One region of the Streptomyces sp. NEAU-YJ-81 genome, then DNA from elsewhere that is predicted to be linked to it. Evidence: riboswitches for the same ligand, from Rfam matches in the RefSeq annotation. Region 1 holds a riboswitch; the other holds the start of a gene.

Region 1 (7,713 bases):
ACTCCTGGACCGAGCCGTTGGACTCGCGCAGCGCCTCGCGGGTCTGGGCGTCCCAGACGCCCAGCTTCTTGAGGTCGTTCACCAGATAGGAGTTGACCTGCAGGAACTCCCCGCTGAGCGTTTCGCGCTTGAAGAGGTTGGAGACCTGCGGCTCGATGCACTCGTAGACGCCCGCGATGGAGGCGATGGTGGCGGTCGGCGCGATCGCCAGCAGCAGTGAGTTCCGCATCCCGGACTTCGCCATCCGGGTGCGCAGCGCCTCCCAGCGCTCCGGCCAGGTGGCCACCGCGTCCGTGTAGTGGTCCGGGTGCAGCACACCGCGCGCGGTGCGGGTCTCGGACCAGGCCGGGTGCGGGCCGTGGCGCTCGGCGAGCTCGCAGGACGCCTCGTACGCGGCGAGCATGATGCGCTCGGAGATCCGCGTGGAGAGCGCCTTGGCCTCGGGCGAGTCGAACGGCAACCGCAGCCGGAAGAAGACGTCCTGCAGCCCCATCAGGCCCAGACCCACCGGGCGCCAGCGGGAGTTGGAGGCCCCGGCCTCGTCCGTGGGGTAGAAGTTGATGTCCACCACGCGGTCGAGGAAGGTCACGGCCGTGTGGACGGTGGCGTCGAGGCGCTCCCAGTCCAACTGCCCGTCCTCGTCCAGGTGTGCGGCGAGGTTGACCGAGCCGAGGTTGCACACGGCGGTCTCGCCGTCGTTGGTGACCTCCAGGATCTCGGTGCACAGATTCGAGGAGTGGACGACCCTGCCGGGCTCGGCGGTCTGGTTGGCGGTGCGGTTGGCGGCGTCCTTGAACGTCATCCAGCCGTTGCCGGTCTGCGCGAGGGTGCGCATCATCCGGGCGTACAACTGCCGCGCCGGGACCTGCTTGACCGCCCGCCCCTCGGCCTCGGCTTTCCGGTACGCGGCGTCGAACTCGTCGCCCCACAGGTCCACCAGATCGGGCGCGTCGACCGGGGAGAACAGCGACCAGTCGGCGTCCGCCTCGACCCGGCGCATGAACTCGTCCGGGATCCAGTGGGCGATGTTCAGGTTGTGGGTCCGGCGGGCCTCCTCGCCGGTGTTGTCCCGCAGCTCCAGGAACTCCTCGAGGTCCGCGTGCCAGGTCTCCAGGTAGACGCAGGCCGCGCCCTTGCGCCGGCCGCCCTGGTTGACGGCGGCCACCGAGGCGTCGAGTGTGCGCAGGAACGGCACGATGCCGTTGGAGTGCCCGTTGGTGCCCCGGATCAGCGAACCGCGCGCCCGGATACGGGAGTAGGACAGGCCGATGCCGCCCGCGTGCTTCGACAGCCGTGCCACCTGGTGGTAGCGGTTGTAGATCGAGTCCAGCTCGTCCAGCGGCGAGTCCAGCAGATAGCAGGACGACATCTGCGGATGCCGGGTGCCGGAGTTGAACAGCGTGGGGGAGCTGGGCAGATACGACAGCGTGCTGGTCAGCCGGTACAGCTCGGCCACATCGTCCAGCGCCCGCTCCGAGAGGTTCTCGGCGAGCCCGCAGGCCACCCGCAGCAGGAAGTGCTGCGGGGTCTCGATCACCTGACGGGTGATGGGGTGGCGCAGCAGATAGCGGCTGTAGAGGGTGCGCAGTCCGAAGTAGCCGAAGCGCTTGTCGGCGCCGTCGGCCAGGGCCCGCTCCACCAGCGCGTCCAGCCGTGCGGCGTGGGCGGCGGCGAACTCCGCGGTGGAGTCGGCGAGCAGGCCCTCACGGTGGCCCACCTGGACGGAGGTGGAGAAGGAGACCGCGCCCTGCCCGGCCGCCTCCTCCGTGATGGTGAGCGCCAGCAGCCGCGCGGCCAGCCGCGAGTATTCCGGCTCCTCGGCGATCAGCCCGGCCGCCGCCTCGGTCGCCAGGCCACGCAACTCCGCCTCGTCCGAGCCGGGATGGCGGCCGCGCAGGGCGGCGGCCGCGACCTTACCGGGGTCGGTGGCAGGCAGGTCGGCGGTGAGTCCGGTGAGGGTCCGCAGCAGGGCGGTTCCGGGCGCGTCGTGCGCTGCCTGAGAAACCGCCTGCTCTGAAACCGGATCTGCGGGCGCGATGGTCACTGAGGTGCTCTCCCTCGCTCGGCCGGGGCCACGAGGGGGTGCGATGGGCGCGTACGGGCATGCCGATGCCGCACTCCTCGTACGTCAGGCACACCACGCAGCGTCCATCGGCCCAACCCTCGAGGCCGGGGGACGTGTTCACACAGGGCCGTCGGCAGGTGCTCGGACTTACGGGCACGCCGCATAAGCGCACACGTACACCGTTGCGGGACAGTTCCGGATTCCCACCGGATTCCCCTGCGGCGACAGCGAGGACGAGCATACATCTTGTGTCGGCCGACGCACGCACCCCCATATCTTGTGTCGCGAGGTGCGGAGTTTCGCATGAATGTGCTAATGCGTTCCGGAGGTGGCCCGTGACCTGGGGCCCGTGGCAGCCCGCAGCCGGGCGCGCACGCGAACCCGTAGCCCGGCACACGAGCCCGTGACCCGGCGCGCGCGAGCCCATGGCCCAGGACGCGCGCCGCCAGTCGTCACAGCTCCACGGTGAACGCCCACAGGGTGAGCTCCAACTTGGCTATCGGCGACCAGTCCCGCTCCGGGGCCCGCACAAACCCCAGCCGCTCGTACAGCCGGTGGGCGGCGGTCATGGACTGCTGGCTGCTGATCACGATCCGCCGCAGCCCCAGCGCGCGCCCCCGGTCCAGGCAGGCGCGCACCAGCGCCTCGGCCGCCCCGCGCCGCCGCGACTCCGCCCGCACGGCCAGCATCCGGAACTCGCCCTCGCCGGGCCGGGCCAGCTCCGCATACGCCCCGCCGTACACCGCGAACGCCACGGCCCCCAGCACCTCGTCACTCGCCGCGTCCGCCGCGACCAGCAGCTCGGCCTCGGCGGCCCGGCGCCGGGCGTCGCGCAGGGGGGTGAGATATGGATCACTGTCGCCGAAGTCCAGGAGCCCGTCCCCGAGATACACCTGGGCGGTGAGCTCGCCGATCCCGTCCAGCTCCTCGTCCCGCGCGTGCCTGATCGTGATGTCCATGGCCGCAGTCTGCCGCACACCACTGACAGCCGGGCCGCCATGCGTCCGGCGCCGGTCTTCGCCGTCACTCGCAGCTCTGCGCCGTCACTGGGCGGTGGTGTTGATCACTCCGGTGGAGCCCGCGCGCTTGTTGGCGGCGTCGGCTTCCTGATAGGTGAAATAGCGCCGGACCGTGCCGTCCGGGAGCGTCAACTCGTAGACGACAACGGGTTGCGGGCCCCCACGTGCCCCTCCGCCGCAGTTGCAGGCCATGGCTGCCGTTCCTTTCCCTGGAGTCCAGTACGGGTCGGTGTCAGTCCAGCCACCGCGAGGCGACCCCGGCGAGGTAGGAGAGCGTCAGGGCGGTGGCCGGGAGGTGGAACCACGCGGTGGTGTGCAGCAAGGAGGCGTAGACGGCGATGGCGGCGGCGACCCAGGTGCTGGTGCACCAGCCGCAGTTGACGAGGTAGGAGGGCCGGGAGTCGTCGCCGAAGCGGTCGGCGACCCAGGTTCTGAACCCCGCCGCCAGCGTGTCCTTGGTGATGAAGCGGGTGATACGGCAGGTGGTGCCGAGGGCGAGGAGGAACGCGGCGAGGCTCATCGGATCGCTCCCTCCCCGGGTGGTCCCGCACGGGTTGGCACTGCCGATGTCACTCATTAGAGGCACGGTGGAGGACGGCAGGCCATACTCCGGCCGCGCGTTCCCCCGAATAGCGGAGCGCTTGTCATACAAGCTCGCCGCCAGGCGCGCCCAGATGCGCCAAACGAGTGATGGCAGCCCCGGAACCTTGAGTGACGGGGGTGGGCGTGGATAACTGGAAACGTGCCGCCGAGGCTTCCCCATACCTCGTCGGCCATCCAGGAGCCGGGCGTTCGTCCCGTAGCTCCGCTCTCATCCGGCGCATCGCTTCCGCGCCCTGACCGGCCGCCCGGCGGCTTTCCGTTCCTCCGGTGCCGGCCTGCCTCGACCGCGCGGCGACGACGAGGCGTTGACCAGCGGCTTGCCCACGACATCGGCATGCCGTCGGCGCATATCACCCGAACCCTTCCCGGGAGGACCAACCATGACCTCGACCGCTCTCGCGACCGCCGCCCCCACCGCGGCCAACTGGCCCCCGTCGCAGGTGGGACCGCCGTTGCTGCTGTCCGTGGTGCCCAACTCGGGCCCCGCCGCCGGTGGGAACCTCGTCCAGCTCAACGGGCAGAACCTGCGCAACGTCATCAGCGTGACCTTCGGCGGCGTGCCCGCCCAGATCGTCAGCCAGAGCAGTTCCGGTGGCGGCGGCTGGGATGGTGACTGGGGCGGCGGCTGGGGCGGCGGTGGCTGGCCCGGAGGCGGCTGGCCGGGCAATCCCACCAACGACATCGTCGTGGTGATAGCCCCGCCGCACGCGCCCGGGTCCGTCCAGGTCCTGGTCACCACCACTGTCGGCACCAGCAACAGCCAGGTGTACACCTACGTGGCGCCGACGCCGCCCACCGCCTTCTCCATCACCCCGACCGTGGGACCGACCACCGGCGGCACCCTGTACTTGATCACGGGCACCAACCTGACCGGGGTCACCAGTGTCACCTTCGGCGCGAACCCCTCGGCGATCCTGACCATCAACCCGGGCGGGACCGGCCTGGTCGGCATCACCCCGGCAGGTCCGCCCGCGGGCGGTAACGTCACCGTCACGCTGAGCGGCCCCAACGGGACCACCACCGTCCCCGGCGGTTTCACCTACTTCGTCACGCCGCCCGCCCCGGTGCCCACCAACATCACGCCCAACACCGGACCTATCGCCGGCGGCACCGCGTTCACCATCAACGGCACCAACCTCGGCAGCGTGCTGGGCGTGCTGTTCAACGGCGTCGCCGCCACCGGTGTGACCGCCACCGCCACCACGGTCACCGGCACCACCCCGGCCGGGGTGCCCGGCACCGCGACCGTCACGCTGGTGACGGCCTTCGGGACCGTCACCGTCCCCGGCGGCTTCCTCTACGTCTGACGCGCACATCCGGCCGAACCGCGCCGGTCACCGGGCCCCCTTCCGTCGGGGCCCGGTGACCGGCGACGTCCGTTCGAGCTGCTGAGGACTCACCGGTCACCTTTCGTCGCCCTCGACCGTCAAGGACGACATGGATGTCTACGAAGCGATCACGAGCCGACGAGCGGTGCGCGGGTTCACGGACGAGCCGGTCTCGAGGGAGGTGCTCGAGCGGGTCCTCTCCGCCGCCGCCCGCTCACCGTCCGGCGGAAACCTCCAGCCATGGCGGACATATGTGGTGACCGGCGCCCCGCTGGCCGAGCTCAAGAAGCGCACCGCCGAGCGCGTGGCCGCGGACGATCCCGGGGACGAGCGTGAGTACCCGATGTACCCGCCCGAGCTGCCGAGCCCGTACCGCGAGCGCCGCGCCGAGGCCGCCGAGCGGCGCTACGCCGCGCTCGGTATCCCACGGGAGGATCAACGGGCGCGCCACAGGGCCGTCGCCGCCAACTGGGACTGCTTCGGCGCGCCCACCGCTCTGTTCTGCTACCTCGACCGCCGCATGGGACCGGCCCAATGGGCCGACGCGGGCATGTGTCTGCAGACCGTCATGGTGCTGCTTCGCGCCGAGGGACTGCACAGCTGCGCCCAGATGGCGTGGTCGGTGTACCGCCGGACCGTCGCGGAGGTCGTGTCACCGCCGGAGGGGCTGGTCCTGTTCTGCGGGATGTCGATCGGCTACGAGGATGCCACCGTGCCGTACGCCCGCACGGACCGGGCCCCGCTCACCGAGACGGTCACCTTTCTCGGCGACTAGGGGCGTCCGGTTGTGCGGCTGGCGCCGGGTGCTGCGGGGACCGGGACCAGCTGGCCAGCAGCTTCAGGCGGTCCGCGGAGGGGGACCCTGGTTCGGCGGTGGAGACGCCCAGGGTCTGCTCGGGGTCGTCGGCGGGGGTGAATGCCTCGTAGCCCAGGACGAGGTCGCCGACGACGGGATGGTGGTAGCGCTTGGTGCCGTGGGTGCGCTGGAACACGTCGTGGCTGGCCCACCAGTGGCGAAAATCCGCGTCCTGGACGGAGAGTTCGCCGATGAGCTCGGCCAGGGCGGGGTCATGCGGGTGACGTCCTGCGTACAGGCGAAGTGAGGCGACGATGGCGCGGGCGGCGTCTTCCCAATCGGCGTACAGGGTCCGGTAGTGGTCGTCGAGGAAGACCAGGCGGGCCATGTTGCGGCTGCGGGCGGGCAGGGCCTCGAAGTCCGTGTACAGGGCGCGGGCGAGATGGTTGGCGGCCAGGACGTCCATGCGGCGGCCGTAGACGAGGGCGGGGACGTCGGTGAGGCTGTCGAGCAGCAGTCGCAGACCGGGGCGGACGCGCTGCGGGGGCAGCGGGCGAGGACGGGTGCGGGTCGGTTTGGCGATCCGGACCAGGTGGGCGCGCTCCAGATCGTTGAGGCGCAGGGCGCGGGCGATCGCGTCCAGGACGGATGCGGAGACGTTGAGGTGGCGTCCGCGCTCCAGGCGGATGTAGTAGTCGACGCTGACGCCGGCGAGCTGGGCGACCTCCTCGCGCCGTAGGCCCGGAACGCGGCGGGTGCCGGGCTGGGGTGCCAGGCCCGCCTCCTCGGGGGTGATCTTCGCGCGGCGCGAGCGGAGAAAATCCCGCAGCTCGCTGTTCGGTTCCTGGGCCATACCACCACCGTAGACCGGGGTGACCTGGGGAGTAGCTGCGCCAGAGGGGGTTTGTTGGACCCCCGGTCAGAGCGGGTCTCCCACCCCGGCCGCGAGCGGTGCTCGGCTGGTGGAAAGCAAGCACGCACCTGGAGGAACCCCTGATGAAGCGCAGGATTCTCGGCGGCACCGGCATGTCGGTGAGCGAATACGCACTCGGCACGATGATGTTCGGCGCGATGGGCAACACCGACCACGACGAGTCGGTCCGCATGATCCACACGGCACTGGACGCCGGGATCAACCTCATCGACACCGCCGACGTGTACTCCGGCGGCGAGTCGGAGATGATCGTGGGCAAGGCACTGAAGGGCCGCCGCGATGACATCGTCCTGGCCACCAAATTCGGGCTGGCGATGGGCGAGGACCCCAACCGGGGCGGCGGCTCGGCCCGCTGGATCCGCCGCGCGGTGGAGGACAGCCTGCGCCGCCTGGACACCGACCACGTCGACCTGTACCAGATGCACCGCCCGGACCCGCACACCGACATCGACGAGACCCTCGGCGTCCTGTCGGACCTGGTCCGGGCCGGGAAGGTCCGGGCCATCGGCGGCTCGTTCTTCTCCCCCGAGGAGATCGTGCAGGCCCAGTGGACGGCCGAACGCCGCGGCCACCACCGTTTCCGCACCGAGCAGCCGCCGTACTCGATCCTCACCCGCGGGGTGGAGAGCCGGGTGCTGCCCACCGCCCAGCGCTACGGCATGGGCGTGCTGACCTTCGGCCCGCTCAACTCCGGCTGGCTCTCAGGCCGCGCGGATCCCACCGCCGGGCACCGCAGCGCCGGCGCGGGGGCGAAGATGTTCGATCTCACCCAGCCGGGCGTACAGGCCAAGGCCGACGCCGTGCGCGAACTGACCGCTCTGGCCGCTGAGGCCGGCCTGCCGCTGCCTCATCTGGCCACCGCTTTCGTCCGTGCCCATCCGGCGGTCACCGCGGTACTCATCGGCCCGCGCCGCCCCGAACAGCTGACCGACCTCCTCGCCGCGGCCGACGTAGAACTCGGCGACGAC
Region 2 (7,713 bases), on a different contig from region 1:
GTTGGCGACGACGAAGTCCTCGCCCTTGTCCCGGAACCGCTGGATCGGCTCGGGTGTCTGCCAGATGCGGGAGAGGAGCTGCAGGATGTCCTTGTTGGTCAGGTCCGGGTTCTGCTCGGAGCCCGAGAGCGCGAACTCCTTGGCGATGATCTTCTGGGTGGTGACGAACCAGGAGTAGTCATAGCCGGTGGCGGTGATCGTCCCGAGGGTGTGCAGGGTGTCGTAGCCCGGGATGTCGGGGGTGGGGAAGCGCTTGCCCTTCGCGTCGAACCACATCGACGAGGGGCCCGGCAGAATGCGGATGCCGTGGCCCGGCCAGATCGGGGCGTAGTTCCTGAGGCCCTCGGTGTAGTGCCACATGCGGTCGGGGTTGACGATCCGTCCGCCCGCCTTCTCGGTGATCGCCAGCATCCGGCCGTCCACATACGCCGGGACGCCGGTGACCATGAACTTCGGCGGTGAGCCGAGCCGGTCGGGCCAGTTCCGCCGTACGAGATCGTGGTTGGCGCCGATACCGCCGGAGGTGACGATCACCACCGGGGCGTTGAGCTCGAATTGGCCCACCACGGTGCGCGAGGTGGGCTTGCCGCGGGCGGCGTCGCTCGGCTCCAGGATCGCGCCGCTGACCCCGGTGACGGCACCGCCGGTGACCACCAGATCGTCCACCCGGTGCCGGAACTTGAAGGTCACCCGCCCGTCCTTCGCGGCGGCCCGCACCTTCTTCTCGAACGGCTCGACCACGGCCGGACCGGTGCCCCAGGTGACGTGGAAGCGCGGCACCGAGTTGCCGTGCCCGTCCGCGAGGCCGCCGCCGCGCTCGGCCCAGCCGACGATCGGGAACCACTGCACGCCGAGCCCGTGCAGCCAGGACCGCTTCTCCCCGGCCGCGAAGTCCACGTACGCCTCGGCCCATTTGCGGGCCCAGTAGTCCTGGCCGCCGGGATCGGAGACGCCGCGGTCGAAGCCGGCCGTGCCGAGCCAGTCCTGCCAGGCCAGTTCGTGGGAGTCCTTGATGCCCATCAACCGCTGTTCCTCGGAGTCGACGAAGAACAGGCCGCCGAAGGACCAGAACGCCTGGCCGCCGAGGTTGCTCTCGGGCTCCTGGTCGAGGAGGAGCACCTTGCGTCCCGCGGCCGTCAGTTCCGCCGTGGCGACCAGCCCGGCGAGCCCGCCGCCGACCACGATGGCGTCCGCTTCCGAGGACGCCCCGGAGGCGGCGAAGGCCGGACCCGCCGCCTGGGCGAGCGCGGCGCCGGCGAGCACACCGCCCGCCGCCGTCAGGGCGCGGCGGCGGCTGATCCCGGCAAGCGAGGCGGCATTCTCTGTGGAGTTCTCCATGGGCTGCCTTCCGGAAGGGGGTTCGGAGGGTGCGGGAGATGCGAAGGGGGTTGCCGCGACGGCAACGTGTTACCGACGGTAGCCCACAGGGTGCGGGGCCGCCAGACTCCTGCTCCCAATGAGCAACTCCCCGAAGCCGTAGGGCACTTCGGCCGGTCAGCGCCCGCCGGATGACGGCTCGGGCGAGGCGCGCCGCCGTGGCGAGAAGGCGTACAGATCGAGGATGTCGGGCAGCGGCGCCACGCCGGGGCCGCCCGCGGTGACCCAGGCCACGACGTCCTCTGTCGCCTCCGGGTCGTTGACCAGGCCGAGCCACACCGGCCTGCCCCCGGCGGCACGTCCGGCCGCCGACGGCTGCACCACGATCACATTGGCCTGATCGCAGACGTCCAGACACTCGGAAACGCGTACGGGCGCCTCCTCACCGAGCCGTGCGAGCTGTGCCGCATGGTCGATTCCGGTCACCTTGGGGCTGCCGCAACAGCAGTCCCGGCATACGGTCACCCGGCATGGCACCGGGTCGGTCGGCCTGACAGGCATGCCGCATCACCCTCCTCCGGGGAAGTCCGCCCCCCACGCGGCGGAGCCGCACATCGACACACCCCGTCGAGGAGGCGACCGCGTGAGTCTCCTGGCTCTCGGGTCGATGCTCGTCCCGGCCTTCCCACCCGCGCGTACGGGCAGTGACCTGTTCGGGATCCGCTCGCCGATCACAGTGGCGGCACCGCGCCGGATTCACACCGGCTTCCTCGTTCCGCCGTCGCCTTTGTCGCCCGGCATCATCGCATCCCGGGCACCGCCACACCACGTGGCCCCCGCTCCCGCGAGCGCCGTGGGCGGCTCGACGTCAGTTGCGGCGGGCCGCCGCCTCCGCGAGGATTTCGCCCAGGCCCTGGCGGGTGGCCGCCAGCACCACGCGGTCGTGCGGCCGCAGGACATAGCCGGGGTGCAGATCCCATACCAGGGAGGGCGCCTGGGTGGCGCCGTCGTAAGGAGGCGCCGCGGCGAGGTCGCGTTGCCGGTCGGCGGGTTCCGCCGCGTCCAGTGCGATCACCCGCCAGGCGCCCGGCGCGAACGCCTCGGCGACGGTACGCCCCTCCAGTTGCGGATGCCCGGCGACATGCAGGGCGGCGAAGAGCAGCACCCTGCGCTCGACCGGTATGGCGCCGAGGATCTGACGTCCCATCATCGCTCCGGCGAACGCCGGGGCCGCCAGGCTGGAGACGCTGCGGCTGCGGGTGAGGGCCCGCGGATGGGCCGCGCGCAGCGTGCGGTAGACGGCGGTGGCGAAGCGGTCGTCGTACAGGCGCAGCGCCACCCGCAGCCGGGGCTTGACCGAGCGGGCGTACAGCGTCGCCTCCAGGTTGGTGGTGTCGACGCTGGTCAGGGCGAGCAGGGAGCGTGCCCGCTGGATCTTGGCGGCCTCCAGGACGCCCTCCTGAGTGACATCACCGATCACCGTCGGCACTCCCAGCCTGCGGGCCAGCGGGATGCCGCGCGCCCCGGGGTCCTCTTCCACGCACACCACGGGGATGTCCATCTCCCGGAGTCTGGCCAGGACCCGGGTGCCGACCTTGCCGAGCCCGAGCAGCACGACGTGGCCGGAGAGGCCGCGCGGAGGGCGGCGCAGCGCGGAGGCGGTACGGAAGGTGCCCAGTGCCTCGAGCGCGGCGGCCACCAGGACGGGCAGCATGAGCAGTCCGGTCAGCCCGGACAGCAGTTGGAGGACCTTGCGTCCGGTGGGCTCGTCGAGCGCCGGGTCGTCGATGGCCAGCACGTCCAGCACCGTGAGGTAGGCGGCGCGGAGCAGACCGGCTCCGGTGAGCTGCCAGGAGGCGATGGTGAGGGCGAGCACGGCGATCGCCATTCCGGCGACGGACCAGCGCAGCCGGCGGGAGAACAGCGAGGCGAGGGGCAGTCTGCGGGTGCCGAGCCGCCGTGGCGGCAGCGGTGGGCCGGTGGCGGAGACGGCCTCGAGCACCACCGTGTCGCGTCCGGTGGCGGCGGCCACCTCCTCGTCTCCGGGCAGCAGCTTGGGACCTTCGTCCCCGCTGCTGTCGGAGCCCTCGCTGCCGCCGGGGTCGCTGGTGGTGGACGAGAGCAGGGCGAGGGTGCACAGCCCCGGGCGGGCCACCTCGTCGGGGCCGGGCGGGGTGCGCTCGGCCGCGCGCAGCAGCAGCCCGTCGGCCTGGAGCACTTTGCTGGTACCCGCGACGGCGGTGGCCGCCAGCGCGGGTGCCGCGGTGTCGGCGTCCGACAGTACGGTGGTGGTGGCGTCCAGCTCCGCCGCGTCCATCCCGGGATCGGCGACCCGCGCCGCCTCGTCGAGGAGTTCCTCCAGATGCTGGCCGAGCTTGCGGTTGTAGAGCCGGATCACCAGCCGCAGGCGGGGGTTGAGGCGGCGGGCGCGGAGGGCGGCGTGGATGTTGGCCTCGTCGTCGTCATGGACCAGGGCGAGCGCGGTCGCGTGCTCCGCACCCGCCTCGGTCAGCACCTCTTCGTCGAGCGCCGGGACCTCCATGACCCGCACTCCCCCATCCGGAGCGGGGTCGTCCGCGGCTTGCCGGGGCAGCGGGACCCGTCCGACGGCCGCGCTGAACCGGCCGAAGAGCGCGGAGGTACGGCCGCCCGGCCGCCATCCCGCCACCTGCCGCCCGGCCGGGTCCGCCAGGGGGGTGCCGCCGGGGATGACGACCGTCACCCGCGTCCGGTAGACGTAGTAAAGCTCGGCGGCGAGGCGGTGGGCGAGCGCGTCGTCACCGCAGACGACCATGTGGGCCGCCCCCGCGGGGGACGGCGGGTCCGAGGTGGAGGTGGAGAACACGACGGCGAAGCCCCCCGTTGGTCCGTGATGCCGTGGGTCGTCCGGGCGGGGTACGGCGGCCGCGGTCTCCGGCGGCCGGCACCCGCGCTCCGGCGGTCATGATCAGACCGTACCTGGTGGGCCGCCCAAGGGAGTTGGGCACCGGGGGCCGGCGACCGGACGCCCCGTGTGCTCACTCCCTCGGGGCTCCGCAGCGCGCACAGCGGGCGAAGGGCGCGGTGTCCTGGATCGCGCCGCAGTCGGCGCAGACCCGATCCAGCCAGCAGGCGGGCTCCCCGCCCTCGGGCTCGGCGGGCGCCGGGTCCGGGTCGGGATCCGGGTCCGCCGTCTCCCGGTCCGCCGTCTCCCGGTCCGGGTCGCCAGGTCGAGCCGTGCCGCTCATCGTGTGCGCCTCCCTGTCCGGACCGTGCGCGGGTCCATCCGCCAGCCCTTTACCCGTGGCTCCGTCCCGGGAAGCGGCCCAGCCATAGATCCGATCTCTCATGCGCCAAAAACCCTTGACGGGGCGTAATGCCGCTCAACCCCTCCCCAGTTATCGGATGACTCGGTAACGTATCCGCCTCGGGAGGCAACGATGCCGAGATCTTACCGACGCTCCGCTGTGGCATTTCTGCTCTGCGGCGTCCTGGCCATGACGCTCTTCATCACCGGGCCCGCACAGGCGAAGGACTCCGCCTGGACCGTGCGCGGCCCCTCACCCCACTCCGGTCCCCTCGCGCAACTGCGGCTCGACGGAGCCTCGGGAACGCTGACGCTCCAGGTGTCCCGGGGCGGACGGACGGTGGTCGAGCCCTCACCCGTGGGCATCGTCACCGAGCGGGCGGATCTGTCGCACGGGCTGCGCTATCTGGGGCGCCACGACCGCACCGTCGTGGAGCGCTACCGGTCGACGGTCGGCAAGGAGCGCTCGCGCACGGCGCGGATGACCGAGACCCGCTTCCGGTTCCGGGGCAGCGCAAGCGCCCGGCTGGACCTCGTGGTGCGGGTCTCGGACGACGGGGTCGCCTATCGCTATGTCCTGCCGTCCGGCAGCGGTGATGTCCTTGGCGAGACCTCGGCCTTCACCCTGCCGTCGGACGCGGCCGCATGGCTGGGCGACTACCGCAAGGACAACGAGAACCTGTTCAAGGAGTACACCGCGGCGACCGCGCCCACCGGTGAGTACATGGCCCAGGCGCTCTTCGAGACGGCGGGCGGCTACGCCCTGATCGCCGAGTCGGATCTCACCGGCCGCTACTCCGCCGCCCGGCTGATCCATCAGCAGGGGCAGCCCACGTACCGGATCGGACTCTGGGATCAGCGGGTCACGTCCGACGGACCGCTCAGCACGCCCTGGCGCGCGCTGATCGTGGGCGATCTGGGGACCGTCACCCAGTCCACCTTCACCGACGATCTGGCACCCGCGTCGCGGGTCGCCGACACCTCGTGGATCCGGCCCGGGCCCGCGCTGTGGACCTGGCTCGCGGGCGGCAAGCCGGCCGGGCAGAGCCTGTCGATGCAGAAGGGGTACGTGGACTACGCGGCCCAGCGCGGCTGGCCGTATGTGGTGGTGGACGCGGGCTGGTACTTCGACCCCGACCAGTGGGATGTCACCGATCCCGACTGGCCGCGCAACAGCTGGATTCCGCAGCTCGTGGACTACGCGCGCGAGCGGCATGTGGGCATCCAGGTCTGGATCCACCACCGCGACCTCGACACCGCCGAGGAGCGCGAGCTGTGGCTGCCCACGCTGGAGAAGTGGGGGGTGAAGGGCGTGAAGATCGACTTCATGGACTCCGAGGCCCAGGAGACGCTGCGCTGGTACGACGAGATCCTCAAGGCCACCGCGGACCACCATCTGCTCGTCAACTTCCATGGCTCGACGATCCCCAAGGGCATCCAGCGCACCTGGCCGCAGGTGATGTCGATGGAGGGCGTGAACGGCGAGGAGAAGCGGACCAACACCCCGCAGCATCTGGCGACGCTGCCCTTCACCCGCAACGTCATCGGCTCCATGGACTTCACCCCCGGGGCCTTCCACCGGGCCGAGCGCCCCAACGCGGGTTCGGACGCGGGGGAAGTCGGCCTGTCGGTGCTCTACGAGTCCGGTATCCAGGACCTGGCGGGCACCCCGGAGTCGTATGACGCCCGTCCGCTCGCCCGCCGCTTCCTGGAGCAGATCCCCGCCACCTGGGACCGCACCCGGCTGCTGACCGGGCGGCCCGGTGAGAGCGCGGTGCTGGCCCGCGCCAGCGGCTCGCGGTGGTTCATCGGCGGTACGTTCACCGGCCCCGCCCATACCGCCGAGGTGCCGCTGCGGCTGGAGAAGGGCCGCTGGCTCGTCGATCTGATCCTGGACGGCCCGGACGGTCTGGTCCGCACGCCCACGGTGGTGCGTGGCGTGCAGACACTGTCCGTGCCGGTGACGGCGGACGGCGGGTTCGCCGCCATCGCCTGCCGCTGGCGGCCCGGCCTGTCGACCTGCGACCGTCCCTGACCGTCCCTCACTCGGACACCCCGTCCAGGACGCCCGTCCAGATCCCGATCGCCGGAAGGCAGACACCGGCCGCGAAGACCCATGCGGCGGCGACGGCACGGGCGTAGGGGGCGGGGTGGCCGCCGGTCCATCCGCGGGAGAGGGCCAGCAGCCGGTCGGCCTTCTGCCGCGTCGGGTTCTTCTCCTGCTGCTGGGTGAGGAAGGCGGACAGCCGGTCCGCCGACTCCGCGTCCGTGACCGCCTCGGCGTCCGCCCGCATCTCCATCAGCGTGACCAGGACCCGGCGGGCGCGGCTGTTGGCGTAGAGGCCGCAGGTCAGGGTGAGGACGAAGACGGCGATCGACGTGAGAGTCTGCGCCGGGCTCTCCACGGGGGTGATGGCGAGGGCGGTCATCCCGTCGAAGAACACGGCGGCCTTCCCAGCCGCCGGCGCATGACGCAGATAGCGCCGTCGCATCGGATCACCGTGGCGCAGATGCGAGATCTCGTGCCGGAGCAGGACCGCCCCGGCCGGGCTTCTGAGCAGGGTGCGCCAGCTGCGCGGGATGGCGACATGGACGGTGGGCCTGCGGATGTTCAGGGTGACCGCGTGGTACAGGAAGGTGCCCGCGACCGCCCAGAGCGCGGCGACCAGGATGACCGCGGGCACCAGGAGACGATCCCCGTCGAACGGCAGGGAGATCCGGTCCTGCAGTACGGCGAAGGCCAGTCCGCCCGCGGCGCCGACGGCCCACACGGACTTGCGGCGCTGCAGTCTCGTCCCCCAGTCCTCCATCCGGCCGAGGCGTCCCGGGGACGGCTGGGGGACGTGGACCACCTTCAGGTCGGCCACCGGGGACCAGCTGGAGACCGCGTCCAGCCGGGCGGTGTCCAGCCCGGCGGAGTGGAAGGTGTCCCGGACGCGCACCCAGCCCTTCGCCGACCAGTCGACCGGGCGCGGCGCCTCCTCGGCCTCACGACCGCTGAGGGAGTCGGCCCGCCACTCGTTGACGAGGGGCAACAGGAAGACGATGAGGAGGACGAGGACGGCCAGGAACGCGGTGGCGCCGACCGCGGCCGGCACGGACAGCCGATC

The links. A riboswitch is a leader RNA that binds a small molecule or an ion and turns the genes downstream of it on or off. The one in region 1 is predicted to bind cobalamin.
Region 2: another riboswitch for cobalamin. It lies ahead of J5X86_RS28270 ((2Fe-2S) ferredoxin domain-containing protein); the one in region 1 lies ahead of J5X86_RS20460 (ribonucleoside-diphosphate reductase subunit alpha).

The regions. Positions count from the first base shown of each region.
Region 1 is NZ_JAGFNO010000008.1:231,290-239,002, forward strand. Features, by position in the region: gene J5X86_RS20460 (ribonucleoside-diphosphate reductase subunit alpha) at 1-2,044, opposite strand, end outside; cobalamin riboswitch at 2,180-2,323, opposite strand; gene J5X86_RS20465 (GNAT family N-acetyltransferase) at 2,518-3,024, opposite strand; gene J5X86_RS20470 (hypothetical protein) at 3,109-3,276, opposite strand; gene J5X86_RS20475 (hypothetical protein) at 3,317-3,604, opposite strand; gene J5X86_RS20480 (IPT/TIG domain-containing protein) at 4,068-4,994, shown strand; gene J5X86_RS20485 (nitroreductase) at 5,125-5,790, shown strand; gene J5X86_RS20490 (helix-turn-helix domain-containing protein) at 5,771-6,664, opposite strand; gene J5X86_RS20495 (aldo/keto reductase) at 6,808-7,713, shown strand, end outside.
Region 2 is NZ_JAGFNO010000015.1:84,941-92,653, reverse strand. Features, by position in the region: gene J5X86_RS28275 (FAD-binding dehydrogenase) at 1-1,338, opposite strand, end outside; gene J5X86_RS28270 ((2Fe-2S) ferredoxin domain-containing protein) at 1,495-1,878, opposite strand; cobalamin riboswitch at 1,963-2,092, opposite strand; gene J5X86_RS28265 (NAD-binding protein) at 2,186-4,111, opposite strand; gene J5X86_RS28260 (hypothetical protein) at 4,335-4,544, opposite strand; gene J5X86_RS28255 (glycoside hydrolase family 97 protein) at 4,737-6,638, shown strand; gene J5X86_RS28250 (hypothetical protein) at 6,646-7,713, opposite strand, start outside.